Regions from separate parts of the Leptolyngbya sp. GB1-A1 genome, predicted to be linked through region 2. Evidence: predicted binding sites of a transcription regulator. Region 2 holds the regulator's gene; each other region holds the start of a gene.
What was found. The regulator NtcA, encoded in region 2, controls nitrogen genes in cyanobacteria. The targets are predictions, from matches to a motif close to TTTGTANNNNNNNNTACAAA.
Positions count from the first base shown of each region.

Region 1: a site for NtcA is predicted at 6,508-6,527, ahead of NDI45_RS07865 (P-II family nitrogen regulator). Genes of this name have one in related genera too.
Region 3: a site for NtcA is predicted at 3,887-3,906, ahead of NDI45_RS21710 (MSMEG_0572/Sll0783 family nitrogen starvation response protein). Genes of this name have one in related genera too.
Region 4: a site for NtcA is predicted at 5,770-5,789, ahead of urtA (urea ABC transporter substrate-binding protein). Genes of this name have one in related genera too.

Region 1 is NZ_JAMPLI010000005.1:232,530-240,641, forward strand. It holds gene NDI45_RS07830 (cytochrome c oxidase subunit II) at 4-1,062, opposite strand; gene NDI45_RS07835 (DUF2231 domain-containing protein) at 1,180-1,803, opposite strand; gene NDI45_RS07840 (DUF2231 domain-containing protein) at 1,800-2,297, opposite strand; gene NDI45_RS07845 (SDR family oxidoreductase) at 2,545-3,225, shown strand; gene NDI45_RS07850 (SAM-dependent chlorinase/fluorinase) at 3,438-4,226, opposite strand; gene NDI45_RS07855 (NAAT family transporter) at 4,242-4,874, opposite strand; gene rdgB (RdgB/HAM1 family non-canonical purine NTP pyrophosphatase) at 5,477-6,091, shown strand; gene NDI45_RS07865 (P-II family nitrogen regulator) at 6,088-6,426, opposite strand; gene NDI45_RS07870 (secondary thiamine-phosphate synthase enzyme YjbQ) at 6,725-7,165, shown strand; gene NDI45_RS07875 (chloride channel protein) at 7,175-8,112, opposite strand, start outside.
Region 2 is NZ_JAMPLI010000029.1:35,909-44,020, forward strand. It holds gene NDI45_RS21580 (FAD-binding oxidoreductase) at 1-1,032, shown strand, start outside; gene NDI45_RS21585 (hypothetical protein) at 1,307-1,678, opposite strand; gene rpsN (30S ribosomal protein S14) at 1,865-2,167, opposite strand; gene nth (endonuclease III) at 2,233-2,949, opposite strand; gene rseP (RIP metalloprotease RseP) at 3,080-4,174, opposite strand; gene ntcA (global nitrogen regulator NtcA) at 4,495-5,166, opposite strand; gene NDI45_RS21610 (sugar transferase) at 5,682-6,344, opposite strand; gene rsmI (16S rRNA (cytidine(1402)-2'-O)-methyltransferase) at 6,623-7,510, shown strand; gene NDI45_RS21620 (hypothetical protein) at 7,655-8,112, shown strand, end outside.
Region 3 is NZ_JAMPLI010000030.1:5,199-13,310, forward strand. It holds gene NDI45_RS21695 (aldo/keto reductase) at 1-582, opposite strand, end outside; gene NDI45_RS21700 (LuxR C-terminal-related transcriptional regulator) at 791-2,239, shown strand; gene NDI45_RS21705 (MSMEG_0569 family flavin-dependent oxidoreductase) at 2,478-3,755, shown strand; gene NDI45_RS21710 (MSMEG_0572/Sll0783 family nitrogen starvation response protein) at 3,981-4,463, shown strand; gene NDI45_RS21715 (Nit6803 family nitrilase) at 4,533-5,540, shown strand; gene NDI45_RS21720 (MSMEG_0568 family radical SAM protein) at 5,572-6,684, shown strand; gene NDI45_RS21725 (MSMEG_0567/Sll0786 family nitrogen starvation N-acetyltransferase) at 6,750-7,295, shown strand; gene NDI45_RS21730 (sll0787 family AIR synthase-like protein) at 7,295-8,112, shown strand, end outside.
Region 4 is NZ_JAMPLI010000027.1:196-8,307, forward strand. It holds gene urtE (urea ABC transporter ATP-binding subunit UrtE) at 212-913, opposite strand; gene urtD (urea ABC transporter ATP-binding protein UrtD) at 977-1,780, opposite strand; gene urtC (urea ABC transporter permease subunit UrtC) at 1,755-2,927, opposite strand; gene urtB (urea ABC transporter permease subunit UrtB) at 2,959-4,119, opposite strand; gene urtA (urea ABC transporter substrate-binding protein) at 4,332-5,672, opposite strand; gene ureG (urease accessory protein UreG) at 6,152-6,760, opposite strand; gene NDI45_RS20810 (hypothetical protein) at 7,053-7,253, shown strand; gene NDI45_RS20815 (microbial rhodopsin family protein) at 7,327-8,025, opposite strand.

The DNA.
Region 1 (8,112 bases), on a different contig from region 2:
GGGTTAGTTGCGGGTAGAGGGATCAGGGACTTGGCGAGAGGCCGATTGAGTCGTCTGTCCGATCGCAGCATTGCCTCCGGTGGCAGGGCTGTCTGGGGAGTGTTTGGGGGAGAAGTTGACAACGGGGGGTGGGGCAGGGGGAATCGTTTCCCAGCCGCGAATGGCAACTTTATCTTTCGTGTTGCCTGCGCCCGGCTCGTTAGATTGGCTGTACTCGTAGACCGCCTGGTTAAAGGCTGAGCTGGGGGTTTGGGCAGCTGCATCGGCAAGCCATCGCTCGTATTCATCCAGAGGCTGGACGACAACATCTGCCTGGTTTGAGGCAAAGTAAGTGCCGCTGTGCATCGAGTCTCGCAGGCGATAGGTTCCGGTTTTGATGGGAGTCAATTCGTACTCAATTTCTTGATTGGGAACCACGTATTGCCCCACCCGAAACGCCGGAATATAAAAGCCGTGCAGCACATCTTCAGAGCGCAGCGTAAATTTTGCCCGTCGATCGACCGGAAGGTGAAGCTCGGTGCTGGTGACCTTCTCTTTCGGGTAATAGAAAGTCCAAGACCACTGCCGCGCCGTCACTTCAATATTTTCAATGGGTTCGGTTTCAACGGCTTCCTGAATTTGCTGCTGTGGGGTGCTATCGAAGGGTTCCGCGTAGGCAGGCTCGACAACTTGTGGCACATGCAAATGCACCAGCTCCATTGGACCACCGATCGCCATCTTCTCGTAGGTGCGATAGCTAATGGCTGCGAGCATGAGCACGATCAGCAGGGGCGTTGCCGTCCAGGTAATCTCCAGAATGTTATTACCCTCAATGTGCGGACCATCTTCCATGTCATACTTACCCGCCCGGTGGAAAATCAGCGAGTAAAGGAACGGTCCCATTGTGCCGAAATAAACGGCGGTTCCCAGTCCGGTAAACAGGCTGAACAAATCGTCTGTCAGTTTCGACTCTGCCGAAGCTTCGGGCGGCAACCAGGAATAGGACTGCTTTGCCATCCAGAAGCTAAACAGGATAACTAGAATGGAGTAAATCGTGATGGTAATCACTGCGCGGAGTTTCATATCTTCCTACCCGTGGGCAATCGATCGCAAAAGAAAACCGAAACCGACTTAGACAATTTAAAGAGCCAGTTAGAAAAGCAATTAGAAAACCAATCAGAGAACCGGTTAGAAAACCAACTAGAGACCCAGTAGCTCAGAGGGTTCAATGTTGTTGGGATCGATTCCCAGGTGCAGCATTTGATCTGCCGTAACGTGAATCCCAAATTCACCGCCCAAGTGCGCGCCCAGCGTTCCCTGAATAAACATCAAGCCAAAGACCAGTAGCCCCACTAGCAAATAGCTCCACTGCACCTGTCGAGCCATATCTTTGCGCCAGCGGAAACGTTGAAAGCCCCGCCAAACAGTCATGCCAACAATCAATGATAGGATTGTGACCCCACCAAACCCGTGGGCGATCATGGTTTCGAGCGCCTGAAAGCCCCAGGTGCTTTTCACGTCGGCGAGCGGCACTGCCAGGGAAATTTCAAAAAAGCCTGCAGCCACAGTAAAGAAGGTGATAATTGCAGCAGCGATCATGTTGTACCAGCCGACATCAAACAAGCCCGATCGCGTTGCCGGAATTGCGAGCCACTTAAACACAGGCTTTTCCACCGGAAATAGCGCAGCGACAATATCAAAAGCGATCGCTACTATAAACAGCCCCAGCGTCAGGTGAACAAACAGGGGATGAAGTGGAACGGGGTAGGGCAAACCGTTGATGCCAATCCGATCGCCCCACTGTTGAAGCAGTTCGGGATTCATGTTAGCCCTCCTCGAATCGCATCCACAACAGGAACCGAGTGCAAGCCATACACCCAGGCGAGCAGCGTTCCCAGGTAAGCCTGAACCGTGACCAGGGCAAACAGCACGACACTTGCTCCCATATAAGCAACAGGCAATTTGGGTTTATTTTGCAGCCGCAGCACATAACGCCATCCAGTAATTCCTGATAAAATCGCCGGAAGCGTCCATCCCAAAACAGTATGCGCATTGAGCGTTGAAGCAGATGCAGCATAGGGTTCTGCCAAACCTGCCTCGATCGAACCAAAAATAACGGCAATAAAAATAGAGACGGTTGCAAAGGCTAAATTCCACCAACTCACTTCATACAAGCGAGAGTTTTTGTTGAAATAAGCGATGAAATCGCAAAGAACAGCAAAGTACACCATCGCGATCACAAAATGAATGACGATCGGATGGATGGGATCAGGATAAGGGAGGTTATGCTCGTTGAGCGGTGGAAGGTAGTTAAACACGGGATCTCACAATTGCCTGATGCAGCAGAGGTCAGAACGGGGTTTAGTTTTGAATAACCAATAAGAGCCTAGTGTTTTAGTCCCTTAAGCCCCTGCTTGGAGGGTATCCATATCCTTACGATCGCTTAATCCATCTAAAGAGAGAGAAAAAAGGCAGCGCAAGGGGTTTACCCGGAGTTTACATTGCCGATTTAACGGTAAAAATTCGGTAGATTAGGGATAGTGTGAGTCGCGAGGAGATTAAACGATGTCTGGTGCTACGTCTGGTGCTGTGTTTTTGGCGGGGGCAAGTCGAGGAGTCGGGCGGGAAGTTGCCCAACGATTAGCGAAGCAATCCCAACCTGTCGTCGCCCTGTTGCGATCATCTGCCGCTCAGGTTCAGCTTGAAGCTTTGGGGATCAAGACGGTCATGGGAGATGCCCTCAATCCGGCAGAGATAGAAGCCGCGATGCTGAATCAGCCCATCAGTGCCGTGATTAGCACGATCGGCGGTCAACCCCCGGAAGGACAGCGATCGGACTATTTAGGCAACAAAAACTTGATTGATGCTGCCATCAAAGCTAACGTTCAAAAATTTATTCTGATTACGTCGATCGGCGCAGGTAAAAGCAAAGTAGCTCTGCCGCCTCATGTGCTGGAGGCACTCGGACCTGTGCTTGCCGAAAAAGACCAGGCAGAACAGCACCTGCTCAAAAGCGGTTTAACCTACACAATTATTCGACCGGGCGGACTGCTCTCCGAGCCACCTTCAGGGTCGGGCATTTTAACCCCGGATCACACGATCGCTGGGTCAATCACCCGCGGAGACGTGGCAGAGCTGGTTTGTCGGTGCCTTTCGTCCGATCGCGTCACTAATGCAATTTTGTCGGCAGTCGATCGGCAGCGGCTCTCGGTACAGCGCGAGATTGATGTGATTTATCCTGATTGAATCCTTGTAAGCACAAGGTAGGCACATAAGCATAAGGTAAGCGCAAGAGATTGAAGTGAGCACAAATTGCTTGTACAAACTCCTTGGTCAGTCCAAACTCCTGGTGCTCACAAATGGTGCTTACAAAACGCTAAACGGCTCCGGCTCTCCTTCGTCTCGCTGTAAAAGAGAAAACCCGGTAGAAGCGAAAAGGGGCTGGGAGATGAGGAGGGTCAACCCAACAGCGCGATCTTCTGATTTACTCTTGGTCTGCCAAACCGCTCCCAGGCACTTCCACCCCGCAGGAACAGCTCCATCCAGCGCAGCGTTCTACCCTCTACTGTTTTCCAGCCAGAGCTACCTGGTGCAAACGCAAGCGTACCTTCGGGAACGCGGAAACTGCCGTCTGAATAGATTGCATCGCTCACCACATCGCCAAGTCGAATCGCAATTTTGGTCTCGGTGGGTAGCGAAATTGTGTCTGCGGGGATCGTGGTTTTAATGTTGCCGTAGCCGTCAATCCAGGCAATGCGATCGAACGGCACATCGGGAATTTGATCGGGTTTCAGCACATCGCCTAACACGCTCAAATCATCCTGAGCAATTGCCGCAGCCGCAGGCGGAAACACATCCCGCGATCGAAACTGAGAACCGCCCCGCGACACATCTACCGTATGTAATCCCTTTGCCTGCGACTTGATAAACGACAGTGTATACCCCGCATTCACGCCGACCACTTTCACCCCGTTGGGCAGCAACGCATAGGTTAAGCCTTCGCCTTCGTTGTCGCGTCGGGCTTCGGGATCATCCTGCCGGGGAGCGCAGTTGTGATAAATCAGGCGATTCGCTGAGCCAGGATTGAGTCCAAGCTGAGCAATCCAAAATCCGGTCGCCAGGGTGCTAAAGGGCGGCACGGAAAGATCGTGTATTTGCGCTTGAGGCAGTGCCATCAGCAACCGCTGCTTAACTTCTGCAAAGGCAGGATCTCCGGTTCCGTAGTCCGCAATGAGGGTAATAAACATAGGGATGCCTAATCTTTAACGAACCATTGCCATTTTGATTGCAGCCGTTGCGCCGTCAGTAATGTATTGCACCGCTAAAGCAGCAAGCAAAATTCCTAGGACGCGGGTTACGACATTAACCCCGGTTTGCCCTAGCATTTTAGCAAGCTGCTTTGATAGACAAAAGAGCGTGTAGGCAATGAAAAGCACAAAGGCGGCGATCGCCAGAATCACTACCACACCAAAACTATGATTTTGCACACTCCGATCGTTCGTTAAAATCAAAACGCTTGCCAGAGTTCCCGGTCCTGCCAACAGCGGAATCGCCAGCGGAAAAACGCTGATATCTTCCCTGAGCTGTGCCTCCTGCTCTTCCTCTTCCGTCTCGCGCTCCCGATGGGCAAATACCATGTCTAGCGCAATCTTGAGCAGCAGCAGCCCCGCCGCTACCTGAAATGCCTCGATCGTGATCCCCAGATAGCGCAGTAGCCAGTTGCCAACCAGCGCAAACACGAGCAGAATTACCCCAGCGACTAACACTGCTTGACGGGCAATCCGAACTTGCTGAGCCGCCGAATACTTGCCAGCCAGCGTAATAAAGATCGGCGTTAGCCCGACCGGATCAATCACCACAAACAGCGTCAGAAAAGCTTTAACCAAAAATGCCATCTGCTTCAGGAGGGTTTCCAGTACAAAGAAATGGGACTAGAAGGAAAATTGAAGCGTTTACCTAGTGCAAACCTAAATCCGATCGCAGCGAACTTCTTGCGTCTCACGGCTGATTTTGAGTTACAAAGTAGCAAAAATCAGTTTCATCCTGTAGTATTTCTAAACTTCGTTGAGAAAGTCGTGAGGAATGGCTTTAGTCGTTAAAGTTCGAGATAGGGTAAACGAAATGGTTACACTTAATCACAAGCTGTTTGCCTGTCTCAATCAACAGACAGGTAAATCGGTCACGGTTAGCCAGAATGACTTTTAAGCGGCTGATTCAGAAGACGACGCCGCTGCTGATTGAAACTGGAAGACGCAATCTGAAAGACACAATTCAGAAAGCGCAAAAAAACTAGAATCTGATGACTATCTACGGCTTCCCAGTTCATGAGGATTCACGAATTAAGATTCACGAACAGGTCATCATGAAGCAATTTTGCACTGAGATTGAAGCCGCGATCGACAAACCGCTTTAGAACAAATCGCAATCGATTGGCTAGAAGCAAATGCGATCCCCTATGATCCCCAATAAGACCTTTCAAGAACCGCTTCTCTTTGCTATGACTCTTCTCGTCGTTGCCACCAGTAATCCCGGTAAGTTAACGGAAATGCAGGCATACCTCACCGATCCATCGTTGCCGTGGGAGCTGAGCCTGAAGCCCAAAGCACTGGAAATCGAAGAAACCGGAACCACCTTTTTAGAAAATGCCTGTTTGAAAGCGTCTCAGGTGGCAAAAGCTTTGGGGCAATGGTCGATCGCCGATGATTCAGGCTTGATGGTCAATGCGCTAAACGGCGCACCGGGAATTTACTCTGCCCGCTATGCTGATACTGATGCCGATCGAATTGCGCGGCTTTTGCGAGAATTAGACCATCAGCCTGATTCTCCTGCAGGAGGAACTGCTTCGCATCGACAGGCGCAGTTTGTTTGTGCGATCGCGCTGGCACGTCCCGATGGATCGATCGCCCTGCACACCGAGGGGATTTGCGTGGGAGAAATTATCAGCGCGCCGCGAGGTTCAGGCGGCTTTGGCTATGACCCGATTTTTTACGTGCCGGAAGCAGGCATGACTTTTGCTGAAATGCCCCCGGAACTGAAACATCGCGTCAGCCACCGGGGGAAAGCATTTGAGGCACTCTTGCCTCAGCTTAAAGAAATCAACCCGGAATCTTAAATCGCTTCCTGGTTCTTTTCCCCTGTCCGAATTCGCACAATTTGATCGACAGGGGAGATGAAGATTTTACCGTCGCCGATTTCCCCAGTTCGTGCAGCCGAGATGATTTTGTCTACCACCATGTCTAGCTGATCGTCTTCGACAACGATTTCAACTTTTAGCTTTTGCAGAAATTCAACCGTGTATTCAGAGCCGCGATAGCGTTCGGTTTGTCCCTTCTGCCGACCAAAGCCGCGTACTTCAGAAACCGTCATCCCAACAATCCCGGCATTCACCAGCGCGATCTTGACTTCATCAAGTTTAAAAGGACGAATGATTGCTTCAACTTTTTTCATGGACTTTGTAAGCTCCCTTAGTTCTTAGTGCATTGCAGGCTGGGTTGCCTGACTGTTTCTATCACCGCTACCAAAAATAATTTTGTAGTATAAGCTACGGTTTGCTTAGCGGAGACAATTCCTCTTATTTTCTACTGAATAATCTGCGATTCATGAGGCGATATACAGCTTTAATCAATTTCAATTCTCCTTAAAGCAGCACTGAAGTAAAGCTCAATATCCGATTTCATTTTCAGCACATTCCCCTCAGAATATTAGAAAGCAAGCTGTCCAGTGCATTCGCGTGAGGAACGAGGCGATGGCGATCGTCAATCACATTATTGAACTAGAAACCACAGCCGGAATCGAAGTGTACGACATTACGGCACACATTCAGGCGATCGTTTCAAAATCGAACCTTCAAAACGGACAGGCGTTAATCTTTTCGCGCCACACCACCACCGCTTTAGCCATCAATGAATTCGAGCCGCGCCTGATGCAGGATGTGAAAGCCTATCTGCGAAAACTCGCTCCCGAAGCCGATCCCTACCTGCACAACGATCTGCACCTGCGCCCCAACATTCCCCCCGACGAGCCAGTGAACGCCCACGCTCACTTGATGGCAATGACGCTCAGCACCAGCGAGATTGTCCCGATCGCAAACGGCAAGCTGACCCTGGGAACCTACCAAGCGGTACTGCTGTTTGAGCTGGATGGTCCAAGGCGGCGATCGGTGTTTTGTCAGGTTTGGGGGGAGTGAAGGAGTCAATTAATTCAGCAAGGCAAGTGCTTCTGGCTGGGGAGGGCCGTATTGTTCTAATACCTGGCGGGTTTGGGCGAGGCTGGCAGCAAGATCGATATCTGCCTGGGTTAGGAGTCCGATCGCCTGCTGGGGATGATCCCGATCGACAACGGGAAGCTGATGCAGTCCTCTGGTGGTCATGCGATCGGTGGCTTCCGTCAGGGATTCATCGGGATAAGCGTAGACCATTTTAGTGGTGCAAAGATCAGCGATCGGCTGCTGTAATAGCATGATGCGGTCTTCAGCAGATTTCGATCGCGTCACTATGCGGGTAATGTCATTCAGGGTGAAGATGCCGACAAGCTGATTCTCAGCGTCAATAACCAGGGCACTGTGACAGCGATACTGGACAAATTGTTGGGCGGCGATCGCCAGGGTAAAATCGCTCCTGAGCTGAAGCGGAGCCGGGTGCATGACGTCTGCAACGGTGAGGCGAGACACATCAGGATGGAGAACAGCTTCAACAGGTTCATTCTGTGCCGCGTTGTCAATCACGACTTTCGGCTCCAAATATTCAGCCGTCCAGATGCTCAAGCCTACTGCTGCCATCAGAGGCAACACAATCCGGTAATCGTTGGTGAGTTCAAACAGCAGCAAAATTGCCGTCAGCGGGGCACGCACACTCGCCGCCAGAAATGCCGCCATGCCCACCATCGCATAAGCCGGAGGAGAAGCCATGTAGTCGTGCAGCATCGGTAAGCCGATCGCCAAAACCTTCCCGTAAACTGATCCCAGCGATGCCCCCAGGAACAGCGCAGGCGCAAACACCCCGCCCACAAAGCCACTGCCAAAGCTAATCGCCGTCATAATCAGCTTCATCACTAGCAGAGCTACCACCAACGGAAGCGGAAACTGCACGTCTTGCAGCATCGACTCAACGGTTTCATAGCCCACGCCCAAAATTT
Region 2 (8,112 bases):
GTCAAACCGGGAATCGCCTGCGTTGAAGCGGGGGCAAAACTGGCGGCGATTGACAAACAAACCCGCGAAACAGGCTGGGAAATTCGCATGGCTCCGTCTACTTATCGAACAGCTTCGATCGGCGGATTCATTGGTGGCGGCAGTGGCGGCATTGGCTCGATTACCTACGGGCTGATTGCCGATCGCGGGAACCTGCTGGCTCTGCGGGTGGTAACAATGGAAGAAAATCCGCGTGTGATCGAGCTACGGGGCGACGATGTGTACAAGGTGGCACATGCCTGGGGCACAAACGGCATTATCACAGAGCTGGAGATTCCCCTGACGGCAGCTTATCCCTGGTCAGAGCTGATTGTCACCTTCCCCGACTTCATGACGGCAGCCCGGTTCGGTCAGACCTTGGGCGACTCCGACGGCATGATTAAAAAGCTAATCACCATCTTCGCGGCTCCAATTCCTCAGTATTTTGCCGCCCTGCGAAACGTCCTCACGCCAGAACAGCACTCTGCGTTTGTGATGATTGCGGAACCCTGTCTCGAATCCTTTGGTGAACTGGTGAAAGAGTTTGGCGGAACGATCGTCTATCAAAAATCCGCGCAGGAAGCCACTAAAGGCGTTGTTCTAGGAGAATTCACGTGGAACCACACCACGCTACACGCCCGCAGCATCGATCCGTCGATTACCTATCTGCAAACCATCTTCCCCGCGGACAAAGATCTGAAGCTGGTGGAGCACATGTATCACCACTTCGGCGATGAGGTGATGATGCACTTAGAATTTATTCGCGCCAAAGGCACGGTTGTTCCGGCAGCTCTACAGCTTGTGCGCTACACTACACCCGATCGCCTCAACGAAATCATGCGCTACCACGAGGAGCACGGCGCATTTATTGCCAATCCCCATACCTTCATCATCGAAGACGGTGGCAGAAAAACGATCGACCCCATGCAGCTTCAGTTCAAAGAGCAGGTTGATCCCGCCGGACTATTAAATCCCGGCAAAATGCGAACCTGGGATGAACGGATAGAGGGCTAAACGTAATTTTTCTGTTTTGAAGAATGAAGTTGGGTGACAAAGCGGGATTCAATTTTTTTTAATAGGAGCAACCTGATTCATGCCAACGATCGTCCTGCACGGCGATCGTTTTTTGTTGCCTGTTCGGACGGATATGGTTGTCCTATCGGGTATGGCTGTCCTAATTGAGCAAACTGTAGGATGACTTGGCGCAGTGGGATGCCAGACCCAGAGCTTTAAGAATTAATACTTTGCCTCACTGATCCTGCAGTTCTCCTATGGTTCTGCAGTTCTCCTATGGTTCTACAGTCAGCACTTTCGGGCTATCGATGGGGGTATTTTCTTCTTGAATTCGTTTGGAGTACCACCATTCCTTTAGTTCAGGAGACAGCTTTACTGGATAGAGCGTGATGATCGATCGCCCCGAATACTCCTGCCCCAGCACCTCAACCGAGTAGGATGGACTACTTTTTGTTGCCAGATCAGGAACAAACCGTTTGCCAATTCGCCGCCAGCTCGGTTCCTTGCTGCGCCACTGAAGCCGACAGCAGGGCCAGGGTAACTCTTCACGATCGAACAGGCGACAGCAGGGACCAATCACTCGGTAGGTGAAATGTCCACCGGAGCTGTAAAAAATTTGTCCATGTTCAAACGGATGCTGCATCATTTTACAGGCTAAGGCTTCTGGCTTGTAATCTACACTGCGCTGGCATTTTCTGGATTAATAGCGTAGCAAACGATCGGGAAAATTGCGAAATTTGAGAAATGGCAAAAGAGCGATCGGTGTTTCACGATCGCCCTTCTCTCAAAATAAAATCGGTTAAATTGGGCTGGCTGAACACTCCAGGAGTGATTACCAGCTTGACTTGACCACACCCGGCAGCAAGCCCTGATGCGCCATTTCCCGAAAAACGTGGCGAGACAAACCAAAATCTCGATAGTAGCCTCTCGGACGACCTGTGAGCCAGCAGCGATTGTGGAGGCGCACAGGCGCACTGTTGCGGGGAAGCTGTTGAATCTGACGATGGATTTCCAGCTTTTCCTGCTGAGAGGTTGTGTTTGAAAATTGTTCGAGCAGTTCTTCGCGCTTTTGAGCGTATTTCGCCACGAGCTTTTGGCGTTTTTTCTCACGCTCGATCATGCCTTTCTTAGCCATGAAAGAATTACGTTGTTCCTATTTAGACAGCATTTACTATACTACCGCAGGTTGTAAGAGCTTGACTACCTCATCTCAATCCGTCCTTCTGGTACAAACCCCACAACAGGTAAAGGAGGCGGCGTGATTTTGGAGCGATCGGCTGAGGGACACAAATCGGCTAACGCACAAACATCACAGGCAGGATTACGGGCATTGCAAACTGCACGACCGTGATAAATCAGCCGAATCGACCAGTTTTCCCAGTCGGGCTGGGGCAACAGCTTCATCAAATCCCGCTCGATCTTGAGGGGGTCTGTTTCTTTGGTGAGCCCCAGTCGTCCGCTCAGGCGTTTAACGTGGGTATCGACCGTGACTCCTGCATGGATGTCAAAGGCATGAGCTAAAACTACATTCGCCGTTTTACGGGCAACGCCGGGCAGGGTCAGCAGGTCTTCCATCCGTTGCGGAACCTCACCCCCAAACTGGGTCATGATCAGGCGGCAGGCAGCTTGGATATTTTTGGCTTTGTTTCGATAAAAACCAGTCGATCGCACCAAAGATTCAATTTCAGCGACATCCGCATTGGCAAACGCCTCAGCATCAGGAAAGCGGCGAAACAGGGCAGGCGTCACCTGATTCACCCGCTCATCGGTACATTGGGCAGACAGAATCGTAGCAACCATAAGCTGCACCGGAGTTTCATAGTCCAGCGTGCAGGGAGCTTCTGGGTAAAGCCGCTTCAGACGTACCAGAATTTCTAACGCCTGCTGTTTTCGGGCAGAAAGGCTGCGAAGTCTCACGATACAAAGGAAGTAGAGAAAAGGAAACGAGGTGATGGCTACACCGTCATACCAAAAGTGATGGCAGTTCGCGTAGCCCTTGGACAAGCTTGTACGCCCAACTCATCCTAACGTTCATGCTGCCCTGCGACTACTGGAAGAGTCTCTGGAAAATCGCAAGCTGAGTAGTATCGCGAACGATCAGGAAGATTCCTAATCCGAGCAGCAGTACCAGCCCGGTTTGCATCACGTTCTCTTGAATCCGATTGGGCAAAGGCTTACCGCGCAGTCCTTCCAGCAACAGAAACACAAGCTGGCCGCCATCCAGAGCCGGAAGCGGCAGAATGTTGATAATCGCTAGGTTAATGCTGATGATTGCCGTGAAGGGAAACAGGCTTCCCGCGTTCGCTGCAACCAAGCCCGCGCCCTGCTCCACAATTTTGACGGGGCCGGCGACCTGCCCTGCCATCGAGGAGAAGTTGGTGATTAGACCAATAAATCCATTCACCGTGGCAAGAAACATTCCCTGAAACTGCTTTGCTGCCAGTCCCAGCACCTCAAAAACGCCATTGGGGCGGCGATACTGAGTTGCATTGATATTGGGGGCAAGCTGTACGCCGATTTTTGCGACGCCATCTTCTCCCGCTTTAGGGGTAACGCTGAGATCAAGCTGTTGATTGCCTCGCTGCACGGTAAATTCAACAGGCTGATCCGGACTGGTGCGAATCGTTTCCATTAGCGATTTAACGGCGTCCTGAGAGGCTCCCAGCGGCTGATCGTTAACTTCTAGGATAATGTCTCCTGCCTGAAGCCCTGCCCGTGCTGCCGGAGATTGTTGAGAAATGATTTCTGGAATTACGACGCCCGGCTGATAATCAAACTGTTCAGGAATGCCGATCGTCGTGAACTGCGCCACAAACACCAGATAGGCAAAAATCAGATTGGCAATCACGCCTGCACTAATTACAATGGCGCGATCAAGCACCGGACGGTTTTTCAGCAGATTTGGATCGTTGGGCGGAATTGTACTATCTGGGTCATCGTCGGGAAAGCCAACAAAGCCACCCAGCGGAATCGCTCGCAGCGCGTATTCGGTGCGCTCACCCTGGTACTTCAGCAAAATCGGACCAAAGCCGATCGAAAATCGATTGACGTGAATTCCTTGCAGACGAGCTGCCAAAAAGTGCCCCAGCTCGTGAACCACAATTAACAGGGCGAGAACTGAGATTGTCGCTAATACTGACATAGACCCAGATTAATAAATAGAACCATCTGTAGTCCATTCTAAAGGGCGGTGAGGATTACTACTTCTACCCTGAGGGTTGGGTGGGGGAGGGGGAGATGAGGGGTGAATGGTTATCAGTGTAATTGTCTAACTCAGGTTCTGTTGGAATCGCAAGCTTTCTCCGTTCGGCAACGTCTGTTTGCGTCCGATCGCAAGCCTCCTGTTCCTTTTCTCCAGAAGCATTCGCTTAGGATGAGGTTACTTGGGAAATGAAAGTTCTATCCCTTGTCCTTCCTGTCCTTCTGGGGGCATGGGTGTTTTGAACAGCGACACAGCCAACTTTAAGTGAACTGCTGGCTGAGCGTGACTGGATTGTGAACGGTAATTCTTTTCTTGTGGATCGAAATCATTTGATCCTGACGCAGATCGCCGAGCAGCCGAGTCACAGTGACCCGCGTTGAGCCGATCGCTTCCGCAATTGCCTGATGAGATAGTTTGAGGTCGATCGTAATGCCCTCGGTGGTGGGCATGCCGAAGTCGCGGCAAAGAATCAGCAGGAAGCTGACCAGACGTGATCCCATGTCGCGATGCGCCAGCGTTTCGATCATCATCTCGGTTTGCAGAATTCGGGAGGATAACCCTTGCAGCATCAGCATACAGAGATCGGGGTTTTCCTTCAGGGCTTTCTCGACTTGCTCGATCGGCACAGACAGCAGCTCAACGGGCGTAAAGGCAACGGCATGATAGAAGCGATCAGCACGTTGCCCGGTGATGAGCGACAGAACGCCAAACACGCTGTTTTCACGGAGAAGCGCGACCGTAATTTCCTCACCTGCTTCATACACGCGAGATAGTTTGACTGCCCCTTTTTGCAGGAAGTAAACTCGCTCGGCAGGGTCGCCGGGAAAGAAGATTGTTTTGCCACGATCGTAGGCTTCAACAACAGGTGGAAAAGCACTCCCGCTTAATTGACGAAAGACGTTTGCCAATGGCTTATTTGGTGCAGCTACCATATCCCTTCCCCCAGCCCGCCTTTGAAGATTTCATCTTACCGCCACCTGCTACCAATAAGATCATTCGTTCTAGCCCAATTGGTTCTAAGCGATTTTTACCCCCTGTCCTTCACTCTGGTGTGGAGCAAGTAGGGTTAAGCCAAATGGGATATTGGAACTTCTGTGATAGCTTTCTGACTTTAAATTACTAAACTTAACTCTGAGCGGATTTTTTGTATTAAGTAATACATATCTAGCCCAATCTTGGTCTGAGTGCTGAAAAAGTCAGATTTTAAGGCGAAATAGGGGCAAAAAGTTCCTGTTAAAACCGACTGACTGAGACTGATCGATTGAGACTGATATTGCTCCAGCAGCTCAAGACAATGCTTCCAAAATTGGATTTGCGAGGGTCAGCAGTGCCAGTTTTGTGAAGGATGTTTTCTAATGCTCTATTTCCCAATTAAATATCACCATTGATTCTGCTGAAGGGGAAACGGCTTCGCATTGTTGTTTGGCGAAACGTTGTCTTCTCCTGGCTAACAGGCTCCCCGACGATTAAGCACAACCTGGATAGTTTTGAAAATCAGCCCTAAATCATAAGCGATCGACCAGCGTTCCTGATAGCGCAAATCTAATTTCACGATTTCCTCAAAATCGGTTACGGTTGATCGACCATTTGCCTGCCATTCTCCCGTGATGCCTGGCTTTACCTCTAGCCGCTGCCAGTGATGAGCTTTGTAGCGGCTCACTTCATTTAGCGTAGGCGGGCGGGTTCCAACCAGGCTCATCTCGCCGCGTAGCACGTTCCAGAATTGTGGCAGCTCGTCTAGACTAGTACGCCGCAGAAACCGTCCTACTCGCGTAATACGAGGATCGCAATTGTTCTTAAAGATGTAGCCTTGCGCCTGATTTTGAACCTGATGCTGAAGTTTCTCGGCATTCACCACCATCGAGCGAAACTTCCAGATGCGGAACGTTTGTCCGCGAAACCCGCATCGCTCCTGGCTGTAAAAAATGGGGCCGGGATCGCTGATATAGATTGCTACTGCGATCGGGATCAAAACCAGAGCGGTCAGCGTTAAGCCAACCCCTGCGCCCAGAATATCGATCGATCGCTTAGTTCTGCTCTGAACCGAAGGATGAATCTCAGATGCAAATGACGGCAGTAGGGTAACAAATTCAGAATGTGTGAATGACATAGCGCAGCAGCCTCTAGACAACGCCCCAAAAGAGGCAAACCAAAGAACAATTGATTGAACCAGAGCAGTGAGCGCGCCCTTAAACCGCAATTTCGGCAGCTTTGCGCTCTGATAAAAGCAACTGATGAAACCAGAATGCGCTTTGATTCAGGGGCAAGCAACAGCGAAGGTTTCGCTTTATCAACACTTCAAGGACAGCTTTAGAAATAGGGAGCTTCTCCGGGAAAATTACCAGGCAATTTCCACAAGGTTTTGCCTTCCGTGGTTAAGATCCTGGTATGGAGATTCAGTCTGCAACGTTATACATCGTAGGAACCCCGATCGGCAATCTGGAAGACATGACCTTCCGGGCGATCGAAGTTTTACGTCAGGTTGATTTTATTGCGGCAGAAGACACTCGTCACACTGGAAAGCTGCTTCAGCACTTCCAGATCAAAACGCCGCAGATTAGCTATCACGACCACAATCGCCGTAGCCGCCAGGATGAGCTACTGCGTCGCCTTCAACAGGGCAATTCGATCGCGCTTGTGACCGATGCCGGAATGCCAGGCATTTCCGATCCCGGCTATGAGCTGGTAAAAGCCTGTATCGAGCAAGGAATCCCTGCCGTACCGATTCCGGGAGCTTCTGCTGTGGTCACTGCCCTGAGCGCAGCTGGGCTTCCCACCGATCGCTTTGTCTTCGAAGGATTTTTGCCCACAAAAGGCACAGAGCGTCAAGCGCGGCTCATCGCATTGCAGAGCGAAACTCGCACGATCGTGTGCTACGAGGCTCCTCACCGACTGCGGCAGACTTTGAAAGATTTGCGGGAAGAGTTTGGAGGCGATCGGCAAATTGTGCTGGCAAGAGAACTTACCAAACTGCATGAGCAATTCTGGCGGGGAACCCTGGCAGAGGCAGAGCAGCACTACCAGACTCAGGAAGCCTACGGTGAATTTACGCTGGTGATTGCCGGAGGCCAGCCCGCCACAAGGGTTTTATCTGAAAGTGCCCTTAAAACTGAATTGCAAGAGCTGCTGCGGCAGGGAATGTCTCGCTCTCAAGCGAGCCGTCAGCTTGCCAGTCAAACCCATTTGCCTCGCCGTGATCTCTATCAGCTTGCTCTGTCGCTGGAAGACGTGTCGCTGGAAGATATGTCGCTAAAAGATTTGAAGAAGACACGATAATGGAAAGCAGCTCTTTTCGGGAGGTCGCCGATCGGGAAGGGGATGAAGACGATCGTAACTCTGTCTCAGCAAACCGCTTCCCCCAAATGCCTCGTTCCTGATGCTATTCCGTCGTTTCACCCAGTGATAATGTCTCGAATTCCTATGCCTTTCCGCTCTGCTCCGCTCAACTTTGGCTTTGTGCTGCTGAGCACCGTTCTGCTCGTGTCAAGCTGTAATGGCTCTGGCAATCAATCGATTACTGCCTCTCCCGATTCCAGTCCTTCGATCGCTGCTTCTCCCCAAACTGAAACTCCTTCAGCCAGTGCCAGCCCGGATGTAGCTCCTACCGGAGAGGTTCAAAATACAACGATTTCTGACAAAGGGGTTGGGGCAGCTCAATTAGGAATCAGGCTGGGCGAACTGAAGCAAACCTTGGGAGCAACCGCAACGTTTACAGAAAAGTCGCCGTTTATGGTGGATTTTGATGCGATCGAGGTGAGCCAGGGCGGCGAGGTGCAGTTCTACCTGCTGCATCTGGCAAAGCAACCGTTAAAGGACAGCGATTTGATTCAGGGCATTCTCACCCGCAATCCCAAATACCGCACCGCAGAAGGGGTAGG
Region 3 (8,112 bases), on a different contig from region 2:
TACCAGCGAGTAGGGCGGCTGAAGCGAGGTAATGGGAGCGATCGCCTGAGCGCGGTGCATCTGTTCCACACTAAAGTTTGAAACGCCAATGTAGCGGACTTTTCCCTCTTCTTTAAACTTTGCCAGTGTACTCCAGCCTTCCTCGATGTCTGAGTCTGGATTGGGCCAGTGAATCTGATAGAGATCGATCGTTTCTACCTGGAGGCGGCGCAGGCTAGCTTCCAATTCGCGGCGAAGGGAATCAGCTTTTAAGCTGCGGCTAATTTCACGCGCTTCGTTCCAGATCATCGAACATTTGGTGAACACATAGGGACGCTCCGACCGGGCACCGATGCCCGCAGCCCTGCGGGATCGCTCTTTCAGCACCTTCCCCACAATTTCCTCAGAATGTCCCAGGCCGTAAATCGCGGCAGTATCAATCCAGTTCATGCCCAGATCGAGTGCCCGATGAATTGCAGCGATCGAGTCCTGGTCTTCCTGATGACCCCAGCCAAATTGCCAATCTCCACCACCGATCGCCCAAGCTCCATAGCCAATCGGGGTAATATGAAGGTCAGAGTCACCGAGCGGTCGGGTGGGCATGGTGGTATGTGGTTGAGTTTGCATCGTTGCTCCCTGGCGATCTAGTGCAGCTTTCATCGTAGGCATGGGTGAGCGGCTGAATCACCTCTCTAAAGACGGGCGAATTGTTTTCGGCCAGAAGCAGGCATTCTGTGATCGCGGATACAGAGGTAGACGGGAAACTGCGCCTCAATGGGAGATGATGGGTTCACTACTTGCTTTTCACACTATGGCAAGCCTATCAGGCGGTCTGCTGGACTCCACACGAGTTCTGTTGGACTTGCAGCAAGCCAACGAAATTGCTCAGTCCTTTTCTGGATGCCTGGAGCCAGAGCCGATCGCCTGTTGTGTGGCTCAGGGATTAGTCGATCGGTTTCGCTGTGCCTTTGCACGAATCTGGCTGCTGGAACCCGATCAAACCATGCTGCGACTGGTGGCATCAGCAGGAATGTACACGCGCACCGATGGCTTTTTTGGGCGAGTTCCAATGGGAGCCTACAAAGTTGGCAAGATCGCGCAAAACCGAGTGTCCTTCCTGAGCAACAATTTACCTGCGGAGCCGTGGGTCGGTAATCGGGAATGGGCGGTTGCTAATCAAATTCGCGGCTTTGCTGGATATCCGCTCGCGATCGGCAATCGAGTGATCGGGGTGCTGGCAATGTTCAGTCATCACCCACTCGAACCTGAGTTTCTGGAAGTGCTGCAAACCCTCTGCACGATCGTGACGATCGCCTTAGATACTGCAATTCAGTACCAGAAAGAGAAGCAACGCTGGCAGTTAGCAGCTCAGCCGATGCGTCCGCTTGCCCTGTCTGATCAGCTAGCCGAAATCCTCAAAAACTCCCGATTGACGCTGCTGGGAACCGAGCAGCCCCTATCCACTTCCAGAAGTTATCTAGTGTTAAAAACGGCTGAGGTTTTGAGCCATCTGCGCTGTACCTATGCTCGTTTGATCTACAGTGACACCACTGTTGCCCTGGAAGCGATTACCCCTTCAGGGAACTGCGAAGCAACCGTTCCTATTCCTGTTCCTATTCCTACTGTGCCCGCCGACCCTGACACCGATCCTGAGATTTCGATTTCGATCGCCCTTGCCGAAATTCATCCTCTCGTTACCGGATTGGGCGGCATTCTGCAAACCCAGCCTACCTCTGATCAGCGTGCCACCCAAATTACGTTAAATATTCCTTATGCTCAGGCGCGCTCGGAGCTGAAACTGCAAGTGCTGTGTACATCGCCTGTGCTGCAACTGGCATTCACCCATCTGGCAACCACCGCAGGTTTAACACTGTGCGATGATCAGGACGCGCCACTCCTCACCGATGAGATTCAGGCAGTTTCCCCCACTCGAAAAGTAATTTGGGTCAGCGGATCGCGATCGCATCCCCCCGACATCCGGGCAAGGGTTGATTTTTCTCTTCAGCCAGAGCAGTTTCGGCAGGCGGTTGAAGCCGTTATGCAGGGACAGACTTGGGGGATTCCAGCAGTTGCCTTGTCCGATCGAGAACTGGAAATCCTGCGGCTCCTGACTCAGGGGCACCGCGATCGAGATATTGCCGATCAGCTCGTCATCAGCGAAAGCACCGTCAAATTTCATCTCAACAACGTTCTTACCAAGCTCAAAGCCAAGACTCGTTATCAGGCAGTTTATAAAGCGATCGAGCAGGGATGGATTTAGTTTGTCGAACTGCACCTGCCAATATCAATAGACTTGGGAATTTCGTATCTGAGAATACAAAGACTTCATAGATAAAAAATCTAGGCTGACAGTAAGTTTATCTACAGCAACTTCTTCAAGGACTTAAATGGGATGCAGAGGTTTCCCGGTGTGGAACTTCGCCCTCCCATCCCTTTGTTTATCAATAGACTGTAAACGCTGTATTCATTTCCCCATCACCCATTCCACCTCAGCAGCTATGAGCAATCACTACTCAGCTATTATTGTCGGCGGCGGACAGGCGGGTCTGTCGATGAGCTATTGCCTGAAAGAACGCGGCATTGACCACATCGTTTTTGAGAAAAACCAGATTGGCTACGCATGGCGCGAAAAGCGATGGGACAGTTTTTGCCTGGTCACTCCGAACTGGCAGTGCCAGCTTCCCGGTTTTCCCTATCCCGGCAATGACCCGCAGGGCTTCATGCAAAAAGAAGAAATTGTGTGCTACATCGAACGCTATGCCGCCTCATTTGAACCACCTCTCAAAGAAGGCGTAGAAGTGCTAAAACTTTGCAGAAATGAAGCGCAACAGTTTGAAGTCACAACTTCGATCGGAGACTTTACGGCAGATCAGGTCGTTGTAGCGATCGGCGGCTACCATGTACCTCGCATTCCGCGTCTTGCCGAATGTCTGCCTGCGCTGCATCAGATCCATTCTTCTGAGTACAGAAATTCCGAATCTTTGCCGGATGGAGCGGTGCTGGTGGTGGGCACTGGACAATCGGGCTGTCAAATTGCAGAGGATCTGCATCTTGCAGGGAGACAGGTGCATTTGTGCGTGGGCGGTGCGCCTCGATCGCCTCGTCGATATCGCGGCAAAGATGTAGTAGATTGGCTTGATCAAATGGGTTATTACGATTTGCCGATCGATCAGCATCCGCAAAAAGAGAAAGTGCGGGCAAAAGCCAATCATTATGTGACAGGCAGAGACGGCGGACGCGAGATTGACCTGCGCCAGTTTGCGCGAGAAGGCATGAAACTGCACGGTAAATTGAAAGCAGCTGAAGGAACCCAGCTCCAGTTTCAAAACGACCTGAAACACAATCTGGATCAGGCAGATGCCGTCGCCGAAAGCATCAAAAAAACAATTGATACGTTTATCGAAAAGAATCAAATCGATGCGCCGATCGAGCCTCCCTATCATCCGGTTTGGGAACCCATCGAGAATTCATTGGCGATCGACTACGAGCAAGAAAATATCCGCACGATAATCTGGTGTACAGGATATCAGTCGGACTTTAGCTGGATCGAAGTGCCTGTGTTTGATGGAAAGGGCTATCCGGGACACGATCGCGGCGTGACTGGCATTTGGGGACTGTATTTTCTGGGGCTGCCCTGGCTTTATACCTGGGGCTCTGGGCGATTTTCAGGAATTGCGCGAGATGCGACGTATTTAGCGGACTATATGGTGGCTCGTAAACGAGTGGTCGTGGCGCAGGATTGGAGCGTGGTGAATGAGTTTTTGTTGGGTTCGTAGAGGGGAGACAGAGTTCGTTTTAATCGCACAATCTCAATGACCTATCGATTTAAACAGGTTCTAACCCCCGATCGCAGCATTCTTTCCCCACCCTCGATCGCGCACCTGACCCTATCGCCAAATCTTGACGCTCCGTAGTTAAAGATACAAAATATTGTGTGAACAACCTCGTAATCTGACAACACGTCGATCCAATCAACAAACCAATCCACAAAGGAAAATGGTATGCCTGAAGTAACAGCCCCCGCCCATCAAGTTGGTGATTTCTTTGTCGATTATGAAGAGAAAGTATTTCCTGATGTCAAAGCAGAACCGGGTGAGAAAGCACTGGTAACATTTCACACCGTTGCCTTTGAAGGATCGATCGGGTTCGTGAATCTGCTGCAAGCAACTCGTCTGCTGCGAAAAGGCTTTGAAACATCGGTGCTGCTTTATGGCCCGGGCGTGACCCTCGGTGTGCAGCGCGGCTTCCCGAAGTTGGGCGATTCTGCTTTCCCCGGACACCAAAATTTCAACGATCAGCTCAGCAAGTTCATGGCAGAAGGGGGTAAAGTCTATGCCTGCCGTTTTGCGCTGCAAGCCCTGTACGGACACGGCGAACCCTCACTGATTCCCGGCATTCGCCCGATTAATCCGCTTGATGTATTAGACATCATTTTGATGCACCGCAAAGACAACGCTTTTATCCTCGATACCTGGACGGTTTAATCTCCAGTTCGGATTCAGGACAAACTGGGCTAAATTTCCCCACCGTTTGCATCCGCAATTTGTGATTCTATGGATTACTCACGCACGGTTCGCGCCGCAGCAGTCCAGATCAGTCCGGTGCTGTTTAACCGGGATGGTACAACTGAGAAAGTGTTGCAGTCGATCGCCCAGGCTGCAAAAGAAGGAGCACAGATTGTCGTTTTCCCAGAAACGTTCATTCCCTACTATCCCTACTTCTCGTTTGTGCAGCCCCCGGTTCTAATGGGCAAGGAACACATGCGGCTCTACGAAGAAGCTGTAACCGTTCCCGGACCTGTCACCGATGCCGTAAGCCGTGCGGCGCGTTCCTATGGCATGGTTGTGGTACTGGGTGTGAATGAGCGCGATCATGGCTCCCTCTATAACACACAGCTCATTTTCGATGCAGATGGAACCCTGCTGCTTAAGCGACGCAAGATCACGCCGACTTATCACGAACGCATGGTTTGGGGGCAGGGAGATGGATCAGGGCTGAAGGCGATCGATTCTGCGGTAGGGCGGATTGGCGCGCTTGCCTGCTGGGAGCATTACAATCCCCTGGCTCGCTTCGCGCTGATGGCACAGCATGAGCAGATTCACTGCGCCCAGTTTCCCGGTTCCCTGGTAGGGCAGATTTTTACTGATCAGATTGAGGTTACGATTCGCCATCATGCGCTGGAGTCAGGCTGTTTTGTGATTAATTCAACAGGTTGGCTCTCGCCGGAACAGGTCGGACAAATTACCACTGATGAAAAGCTTCAGCGGGTGCTAAGCGGCGGCTGTAATACTGCCATTATTGGTCCCGAAGGCAATCATCTCTGTCCGCCCATTACCGAAGGCGAGGGCATGATCGTTGCCGATCTCGACTTCTCGCTGATCACCAAACGCAAGCGCATGATGGATTCGGTCGGTCACTATGCCCGTCCTGATTTTCTGCAATTGCAGATGAATCCTGAGGCAAGGACAATGTTAAACGCAGTATCTCCTGATTCATCTTCTCAATCGGTTTTCCCGTCTTCTTTGGCATCATCCGAAACGCCTTTAGCAATCGACACCTGATTTGCCCGATCATTCACTCATCATTCTCACTATGAATAAGCAAACGCTGATTACTGAACTTCAGTCCTATGGTCTGAAGCTAGTCGATTCGGATGTGGGTGCATCGGGTCGTCAGGGTGGGGCAGGCCCGTCGGATCATAAAGCCGTGACGGTGGATGGCACAACGGTAATGGTTCCAATCTTCAACAGTCCGGCAGCACAGTCACCCTACAGCGTGAGAGTGGATGGCACAATTGCCCTGACGGAAAACGGCAAAGTAGCCGAAATGCTGTTAGAACACCAGGGAGAACCGATCGCTCCGATTCAATTTCCGCAACAGCCCCAGTTCTATGGTCTGACCACGGCAGAGGGCATTCCCTACTGGAAGATTGCGCTGCTTCATAGTCGAGATGTGCTAGCAACTACCGTGCTACAAACCTGTATGCGCTACAGCGATGCTGCAACGTCCTGTCAATTTTGTGCGATCGGGCAATCGCTCGAAGCAGGCAGAACGATCGCTCGCAAAACGCCAGCGCAGCTTGCAGAGGTCGCAGAAGCAGCCGTGCGGCTAGACGGTATCAAGCAAATGGTAATGACCACTGGAACGCCCAATACGCCCGATCGCGGCGCAGCCTACCTGACTGAATGCGCCAGAGCCATCAAAGCCAGGGTAAACTTACCGATCCAGGCCCAGTGCGAGCCGCCCGACGATTTTGCCTGGTTCGATCGCCTCAAAAATGCAGGCGTTGAAAATTTAGGAATGCACCTGGAAGCCGCTGATCCAGAGATTCGATCGCGAATTATGCCGGGAAAAGCATCTGTGCCTTTAGCCCATTATTTTGATGCGTTTGGGACAGCGGTTCAGGTATTTGGCTGGGGACAGGTTAGCACTTATTTACTAGCAGGTTTGGGAGATAGCTTAGAGACACTTTTGGAGATGTGCGATCGATTGATTCAGATCGGCGTTTATCCCTTTGTTGTGCCTTTTGTACCAATTACGGGAACGCCTCTGGCAAATCATCCGGCTCCTCAAAGTGAATTTATGCAGACGCTTTACGAGCGAGTCGGCGCAATGCTGAAGCAATCCGGGCTGCGCTCGGCAGAAATGAAGGCGGGGTGTGCGAAGTGTGGGGCTTGTTCTGCGCTTTCGACGTATGAGGTTTAGACGTACCTTCTCTTAAAGAGTTTGAAGTTTTCCCGAAATCACGCATCACTTCAGGTTCAGCAAATATGAATCGATATCAGTTCAAGCTTGCAACAACGCCTGATGAAATTGCAGCCTATTTTGCCCTGCGCCATTCGATTTTTGTAGACGAACAGCGGCTTTTTCAGGACAGCGACCTGGATGAAATCGATCAGACTGCCTATCCGATCGTGGCTGTGCATTTGCAGGAAAGCTTGGAAAATGAACGGAATCCGATCGTCGGGGTGGTGCGAATCTATGAAACCCAACCTGGCTTCTGGTACGGCGGACGACTGGGAACACACTGCAACTATCGCAAAGGCTGGCAGATCGGCAAAGGATTAATTCACAAGGCAGTCACAACAGCCAACACCTGGGGTTGCGAGCGATTTCTGGCGACGGTTCAGCTTCAAAACGTGCGGTTTTTCCAGCGGCTTCACTGGGAATCCTTGGAAGAAATTACAATTTGCGATCGTCCCCATCACCTGATGCAGGCGGATTTGAATTATTATCCTCCTACGGTTGCTTCGCAGTTTTCCTCGGCAATCGAACCCCGGCCCGTCCTCCCCTTTCAAGCCAGAGAAGCGTCCTGATGCTGTCTACCCTCGTTACCAAGCTACAAGAATCGATCGGCGTTTTGCACAAGCAAGATATTCAGACTGCCGCCCACTTTCTGCGTCAAACCCCTAACTGGCTTGATGCAGAGGTGCTGCTGGGCGATGACTGCGCCGCGATTCCTGATGGGGAAGCTTATTTGCTGCTGGCAAGCGAGGGAATGATGCCATTTTTTGTCGAGCAGGACCCCTGGTTTGCGGGCTGGTCTGCGGTGATGGTCAACGTGAGCGATATCTATGCGATGGGGGGTCGGCCGATCGCCTTGGTCGATGCGCTCTGGAGCCAGTCGGTTGAACAATCGCAGCAAATCTGGGCAGGAATGCAGGCAGCCGCTCAAGCATATGACGTGCCGATCGTGGGCGGACACACCAACTGCCACAGTCCTTATAATGCGCTTTCTGTCTCGATTTTAGGACGGGCAGAACGTCTGATGACAAGCTTTGATGCTCAGCCCGGTCAGCAGCTTTTAATGGCAGTCAATTTCGACGGGCAGATGCACCCTGAATTTGCCTTCTGGAATGCCGCGACCAAGGCTGATCCAGTGCGCTTGCAGGAAGATCTGGCTCTGTTGCCCGATCTGGCAGAGAAAAGGCTTTGCCGTGCTGGAAAGGACATTAGTATGGGCGGCGTGATTGGCACAACCCTCATGCTGCTCGAAACTTCCGCTTGTGGGGCAGTTCTGAACCTGGACGCAATTCCCTGCCCAGTAGGTGTCTCGCTCGATCAATGGCTAACGGCGTTTCCCAGCTACGGCTTTCTGTTGAGCATTGATTCTGATCATGTCGCAACGGTTCA
Region 4 (8,112 bases), on a different contig from region 2:
AAACATCATTGCATTTACGGCTTAGTGATGTTATGCTGACTTTCAATCTATCTAATTGTCGAGGTTCTGGTCTCAGAAACGTCGCCTTAGCTCGTTCGCTTTGGCCTCGCTCCCTCCACCGCTTTATCAATATAACTAACCTACCTCCTCACTGTCAACCCATTTGGCTACTTTTTTGGAAAGTCCTGAGAGTGCTTGAGTAGTCTAAGGTTTAGACGGAGAGGAAGCGTTGAATTACTTCGTTGCTTAACTCTTTAGTTGAGCCTGAAGCAACGATGCCACCCTTCTGCATGGCGTAGTATGAGTCTGCTTGCTTGACGAAGTGAAGGTGTTGCTCGACTAGAAGGACTGAGATTCCTGTTGCAGCAACAATCTGGCGAATTGCTGCTTCGATGTCCAGGATGATGGAGGGTTGAATTCCCTCAGTGGGCTCGTCGAGTACTAAGAGTTTGGGTTTACCCATGATGGCGCGGGCGATCGCCAATTGCTGCTGCTGTCCACCGCTCAGGTCGCCTCCCATACGAGAGAGCATGGTTTTCAAAACTGGGAAGAGGGCAAAGATTTCTTCAGGAATTTCTTTGAGATTGCGGGATCTGTCCGATCGCGCCTCCAACCCCAACAACAGATTTTCCTTGACGCTTAAACGGGGAATAACCTCTCGCCCTTGAGGCACGTAACCAATTCCCATACGGGCACGACGATCGGGTGAGCAGTGGTTGATTAGTTGCCCCTCAAAAGAAATTGTGCCGCTGCGAGCGGGGAGAAGTCCCATAACGGTTTTGAGTAGGGTGGTTTTGCCTACACCATTGCGACCGATGAGGCAGACCATTTGACCCTGAGGGACACTGAGATCGACATTGCGGAGAATGTGGCTTTCGCCGTAGTAGACGTTCAAGCCGGAGACTTGCAGCATCAAAGGTTGAGCCGCGCTGCTAGATGAGGCGATCGAATCAGAGTAAGTCTGAGTCATTGCAGATTAGGGAGTCAAGGAAGGAGAGATTGAGAAGGCAGTCGCAGAAGGCAGGTCATCTTCGGATTCGATTTCCTGTCCCAGATAAACTTCGATTACACGCGGGTCGCTTTGCACTTGCTCAATGTTGCCTTCAAAGAGAACTGAGCCTTCGTGCAGCACCGTTACTTTGCGGGCAATCTGGCGAACGAACTCCATGTCGTGTTCAATCACGATAACGGAGTGGCTTTTGGAGAGTGCAACCAGCAGTTCGCCTGTACGATAGGTTTCCTCATCGGTGAGCCCTGCAACAGGTTCGTCTACTAGGAGCAGATCAGGGGACTGGGCAACCAGCATTCCAATTTCGAGCCACTGTTTTTCACCATGGGATAGGAGGTTTGCCTTCAGGTCTGCTTTGGCGGACAGTCCGATCGTCTCTAGCAATTCTTTGACCGTTTGCCGCTCCAGTGCAGGAGTACGTCTAAATAGAGTTTTGAAGACAGTTTTGCGAGGGTTGCAGGCTAGCTCCAGATTTTCGCGAGGGGTGAGGTTGAGATAGACTCTGGGCGTTTGGAACTTTCTTCCTACTCCCAACCGGGCAATCTTGTGTTCGGAATACGATCGCAGATTTCGCCCTTTGAATCGAACCTGCCCCTCAGTTGGCTTTACCTTCCCTGTGATGATGTCGAGGAAAGTAGTTTTACCTGCCCCATTTGGACCAATGATGACGCGCAGTTCCCCTGTATCCATTGAAAAGTTGAGGCGGTTGAGAGCCTTGAAGCCGTCAAAGCTTACCGTCAGGTTTTCAATCTCCAAAATTTTGGCGTTCATGTTCAACCTCTGGATCTTGCTCCAAGCTGGGATATGTTACGGAACGTTTGTGCTGACCGAACCACTGACGAAATAGATTCATGCCTTCGGTGCGTATCCAACCGACGACACCATTCGGGAGAACCATTACCACAATCAGGAACAAGCCGCCCTGAAAGAATAGCCAGATATCGGGGAACCGCTCACTGAGAAGACTTTTGGCGAAGTTAACGACGATCGCCCCCAAGATTGCCCCAATTAGCGTGGCACGCCCCCCGACTGCAACCCAAATCACCATTTCGATCGAAAAAGCAATATTCATCGAGTTGGGTGAAACAATCTCGCTTTGTAGCGTGTAAAACGCTCCTGCAACCCCTGCTAGCATCGCCGAGATCACAAAGACCAGAAGCTTGAAGGTTGTAGGATTGTAGCCTGTGAATCGGGCACGGCTTTCATCATCGCGGATTGCTATTAGCATTCGTCCAAATCTGCCACTCGTCAGCCAGCGGCAGAGAGCGTAGGCAATTACCAGGAAGAGGATAGTGAGAATATAGAAGGTATACCGAGTTTCCGGCGCATTGACCTTTGCACCTAGAAAGGTTTGAAAATCGGTTAGACCATTTGTGCCATTAAATAGTTTTTGCTGACCATTGAAGAAGTTGAAAAAGATAATGGTCATTGCCTGCGTCAGAATCGAGAAGTAGACTCCGCGAATCCGATTGCGAAAGAAGAGGTAGCCCAGAATTGCTGCCAGGATACCCGGAATAACTACCACTGCTAAGGCAGTAAAGCCGAATGAATAAAAGGGTTTCCAGAACCAGGGCAACTCGGTCACGCCATAAAGGGACATGAATTCAGGAAGCGGGCTGCTTGCCGTGGGTGGAATTTGCAGCTTTAAGTGCATCGCCAGCGCGTAGCCGCCGAGCGTAAAGAATACGCCGTGCCCCAAACTGAGCAATCCCGTGAATCCCCAAATTAGATCGATGCCCAGCGCAACGATCGCCAGTGCAAGGAAACGCCCCATCAAACTCAAACGAAAAACGGACAAAACCGCCGGAACTAGGAAGATCAGCAGCAGCACGACGACTGCTACGATTCCGGCTTCGATTAAAAGCGATCGCCGTTTTGTCCAATCAATTTTGTGTTGTTCAATCGCCTGTGCCGTCATTTTATTCTCCCAATGCTCCCTTGAAGGTCAGTTAAGCGTCCACCGTGCGTCCCTTCTGCGGAAACAAACCAGCAGGACGGTATTGCAAGAAAACGACGATCAGGAAAAAGACCATTACTTTTGCCATGCTGGTCGTTGCAAAGAAGGTGAAGAAGTCTGACAGAGGTTTGACAGGCGTGAGCAGCATTGCCAGCACCCCTGAACCCAGCACATAGTCTAAAACGCCCAGCACTAGCGCACCTGCGATCGTCCCTACCAATTTGCCAACGCCACCTACCACCACCACCATAAAGGTGTTCACAATATAGTTTTGTCCGGTGTTCGGACCGACTGATCCCAGTAAGCTGACTGCACAGCCCGCAATTCCAGCCAAACCAGATCCCAGTGCAAATGTGAGCGCATCAACCTTTTGGGTTGGAATTCCCAGACAAGCACTCATGTTGCGATTTTGGGTCACCGATCGAATTCGTAGACCCCAGGGCGTTTTTTGCAAGAACCAGTAAATGCCGAGCACGCAAACGATCGTCAGCGCCATAATGAACATGCGCGTGTAGGGAAGCTGGTAGTTACCGATAGGTAAACCGCCGAGCAGCCATTTGGGAGCCGTTACATCTACGTTTTGCGCTCCAAACCAAGGTTTGGTTATGGCGAGCTGGTAAGTTTGACTCAGCAGTGATCCAACTGCTCCAGTAATGCCAAGCGCGAGAGGAAGCAGAATCGCGATCGCCCCAGTCCGAATCCGTTGAAAATCAGGTCGTCGCTTCAAGAGCCAGAGTCCGCCAAAAAACAGCAGCGAAAACAGCAGCAGACCCACAATCATTACCCAGTTCACGCTACGGACAAACTGCTGCAAAATCAAACTCACACCCCAGGTTGCCAGCAGGGTTTCGAGTGGTCGCCCGTAGAGAAAGCGAATTACACCTCGCTCCAGCAATAGCCCCACCAAGGCCGCCACCAGAAATGCCATGATCAGGGCAACAAAAATATAGCCGCCTTGCCAGGGCTCGCCTAATGTCTTGAAGCCGTTTTGCACGACATAAGTGGTATAGGCACCCAGCATCATCAGTTCGCCATGCGCCATATTAATTACGCCCATCAAGCCAAAGACGATCGCCAGTCCCAGCGATGCCAGCAGCAAGATAGAGCCAATACTAAGACCGCTGAACAGTCCGTCAAGAATTCCTGTAAACAAGTGCTTACCTCCGGGTCGAGCGGACAAGGAACGTATATGAAATTAAATAGAGATGGAATCGAGCAGACATTGAACAGACAAGCATTGAATAGAAACAAGCATTGAACAGCCAATGATGGACTAGACAGAAAACCTCGATCGAAGCCGCAGGTCTGCCGTCTAAGTCCATGCTGGAGTTTTGCGCTTGAAGCTAACTTCGAGCTAGAGGAAATTTAGCTTGCCTTGAACTTGCCAGGATTATCAATATCCGTTCTCGTCCAGTCGCAGGTAAAGCCCTTGGTCTCAGCCACAAACTGGTTCCAGGGTACGGGATCAACAGGCTTCGGCGTCGAGAAAACGATTTCAAACAAGCCGTCATCGCGCACTTCACCGATGCGAACCGTCTTTGAGATGTGGTGGTTGGGAAACATCTTCACCGGACCCTCTGGCGCATCCATTTCCTGTCCAATTACGGCAGCCCGGATGGCTTTGAGATCGGTGGCAGTTCCGGCGGAGCCTGCCTTCTCAACCGCTTGCTTCCACAAGTTGACCGAGATATAGCCTGCTTCCATAGGGTCATTGGTCACGCGATCGCCGCCAAATTTCGCCTTAAACGCATCTACGTATGCTTTGTTCTCAGGGCTGTCAACGGTCATGAAATAGTTCCATGCAGCGAACTGTCCCTTGAGGAAATCTGTGCCGATCGCCTTCACTTCTTCCTCTGCAATACTGACTGACATGACCGGATACTTGTCTGCCGTCAAGCCTGCACCCTGAAGCTGCTTAAAGAAGGCAACGTTGCTGTCGCCGTTTAACGTGTTGTAGATTACGCCGCCGTTTGGAAGGGCTGTGCGAATTTTAGTAATAATCGGTGCAACTTCAGTGTTGCCAAGGGGGAGGTAGTCTTCACCCACCGTTCTGCCGCCCTTCGCCTGAAGCTGAGCCTTGATAATGGTGTTTGCAGTACGCGGGAACACATAGTCCGAGCCGACCAGGTAGAAGTCCTTGCCTTTGTTCTGCAACAGCCAGTCTACCGAAGGCTCAATTTGCTGGTTGGGTGCGGCTCCGGTGTAGAAGATATTCTTGGAACACTCCTGCCCTTCATACTGAACCGGATAGAACAGCATGTGATCCTTCTGCTCAAACACGGGCAGAACTGCTTTGCGGCTTGCAGAAGTCCAGCAGCCAAAGATTGCCACGACCTGATCTTCTTCGATCAGCTTGCGGGCTTTTTCAGCAAAGGTGGGCCAGTCAGAAGCTCCATCTTCCAGGACGGGCTGAATTTGTTTGCCCAATACGCCGCCGCTTGAATTGATTTGCTCGATCGCCAATTGCGTGGAATCAACCACGCTCTTTTCGCTGATTGCCATCGTGCCGCTCAGCGAGTGCAGAATACCAACCTTGATTGTGTCTCCACTGGCAGCTGCGGGAGATGCTGCGGTGGTTGCTGCGGGAGACTCTGCTGTTGAAGAAGTCGTCGTGCCAGAGTTTGCACAGGATTTGAGCAAAATGCTGGTTCCCAGCGCAGCAGAACCATAGACCAGAAATTTACGCCGACCAAATTGCCTTGACATGAATTCACCACTTCCTACTTCAGGAACAAAACACCACAGAGAGACATCACAAGAAACTCCAATAGTTTGTGATGTTATGTCTTTAGAGAGATAATAATTTGTATCAAGGGATACATAATTTTACTCCTTAGCCATTTGATATCCGTCGCAAAAGTCCTTTGCGTTCAAATAACAAACTTGGTGGATTGTGATAGTTCAGCCAATACCAGGCGTAGACTGCTGACAAGGCAAAGGGTAGGGCAATGCTTAGTCTGTCCTCCCCTCACGTTTTTCAACAACTTTTAATTGTTTCTTAAGTTTTATTTTGTTTCGCGTTGGGGATTTTATCCTTCCACTTGCCGAAGTTGCTTTTCTTCGGTTTGCTTGAGTCTATACAGCCTTATCCAGGCGATTGAAGTACAAAAAATGGGGTGTGAGGGCTGTGCTCCCCATACCTTACATGAGTGAAAAACGCTGTAAGCCTCGCGAAAATCAGTTCGTTATGCGACAGCTTTACCCAAGTGCAGCTCAATAAGATTGATTACGCTTTCAAGTCCCTGCCTTGCTTTGATATTGGTAAAGACAAACGGCTTGTCGCCTCGCATCTTGCGGGCATCGCGCTCCATTATGCCCAGGTCTGCGCCAACGAGCGGTGCAAGATCGATTTTGTTAATCACTAGCAAATCTGACTTCGTGATGCCGGGACCTCCCTTACGAGGAATCTTGTCCCCTGCTGCTACGTCGATCACATAAATCGTTAAATCGACTAACTCTGGGCTAAAAGTGGAAGCCAGGTTGTCGCCGCCACTTTCTACGAAGATGAGATCTAGATGACGAAACTGTCGTTCAAGCTGCTCGATCGCCACTAGATTAATCGACGCATCTTCTCGAATTGCCGTATGGGGACAGCCCCCTGTTTCAACGCCCACAATTCGATCGCGCTCCAGTGCCTCACTTCGCACCAGAAATTGAGCATCTTCCTGAGTGTAAATATCGTTGGTGACGACGGCGATACTGTATTGTTCTCGCAACAGCTTACAAAGCGCGTCTACCAGGGCAGTTTTTCCTGAGCCAACCGGTCCAGCAATTCCAACTCGCAGCGTGTGCATTGTGATTTCCTTAAACTCTTCCTGAGTTTCTTTTGCTTAAATCTTGCGATCGAAGCAGTTTCCCCAGCGGGACGATCGAAGCGAAGTCCAACTTCAGCAGTACAGCTTAAAGAAGACGGGTCAATTGGGCAAGTGTCCACCCTTCTGGAAAAACTTTCTCAGATTTGAGGAGAAAAAACTGCATTTTTCTTGTCTAAGGGAAGTGACGCTTGAAGAACCGTATCCGGGAAGCTAGCTCCTAACTCGGATTTACTGCTTTACTGCTGATATTGCCCCTTTAGGACAAGCAATTATGGAAACATTAGCTTATCTTCATCTTTCGCTCTGGTACGAAACCGCTTCGCGTCCATCTCAACGTGAGACACCGGAAACAAGTCAATCAAACAATGCAGAGCAGTCCTTGCTGAAAAAGCATGGATGTGTTGAACATAGTGCAGTGAATCAATGGCAACTGCTCCAGCCAGGCAACGCCGTGTATGTGCTGATGCCTTAAAAGCAAAAAGGATGAACCTGAGTTCACCCTTTCTTGAAGCTTGAAATTGAAAGATGGCTACCTGTTGCAGTCGCTAGGAGAGAACGCGCTCCAGTCGTGGTGCTTCGCCTGCCTGGTCGAGCTGCTTAAAGGAATTAAGTGCGAGAAAGCCAAAACCAACTTTGGCAACCAGATCAAGAATAGTGTAAGAAGCAGTTTCCACCGTGCTGCTGATTAAATTGAATCCTGTTCCGCCCAAGATCCAGATCACGGGGTAGATCAGCCACAGGATCAGATGTACGGTGATGAGTTTAGTGAAAACGCGACGCGATCGAGGATGTTTTGCATTTGCCTGCGATCGATATTGATTAAACAGCATGTAGAACATACCGATAAAAAATCCACAGCTCACGATGTACCAGATATAGTTGATGGGTTTAGGTGACATCGTCGCTACAAAGCCCGTAGCAATCATCAAAATATCTGCGCCAACCACTGCACCTGTGAATGCCAAACTGGTTCCGCCCAGATAAGTAACCGTAAGAATTTGCAATGGAGTTGAGAGAATCCAGGTGACGTATCTCACCCAATAGGTGGGACGATCGTAGACAATGCTCTGACCATGCCCTGTCCACATTGCAAGATACAAAACGGAAGCGATCGCCGCAATAAAAAAGTTAAGAGTAAAAAGAATACGCCATCGCTCATTCTGGGCATTGTGTGCGCCGAAGCCAAAGATCAATGCTCCCAGTGCCATCCCCAAACAGCCGATCGCAAACCAGATTTGATTCATATTTTCGATACTTTCCCTAGCCAAGTCTTTGTCTCTGATAGAAGAGACTCTAGACAGAAAATAAACGCAAAGCGTCTAACTGAGGAA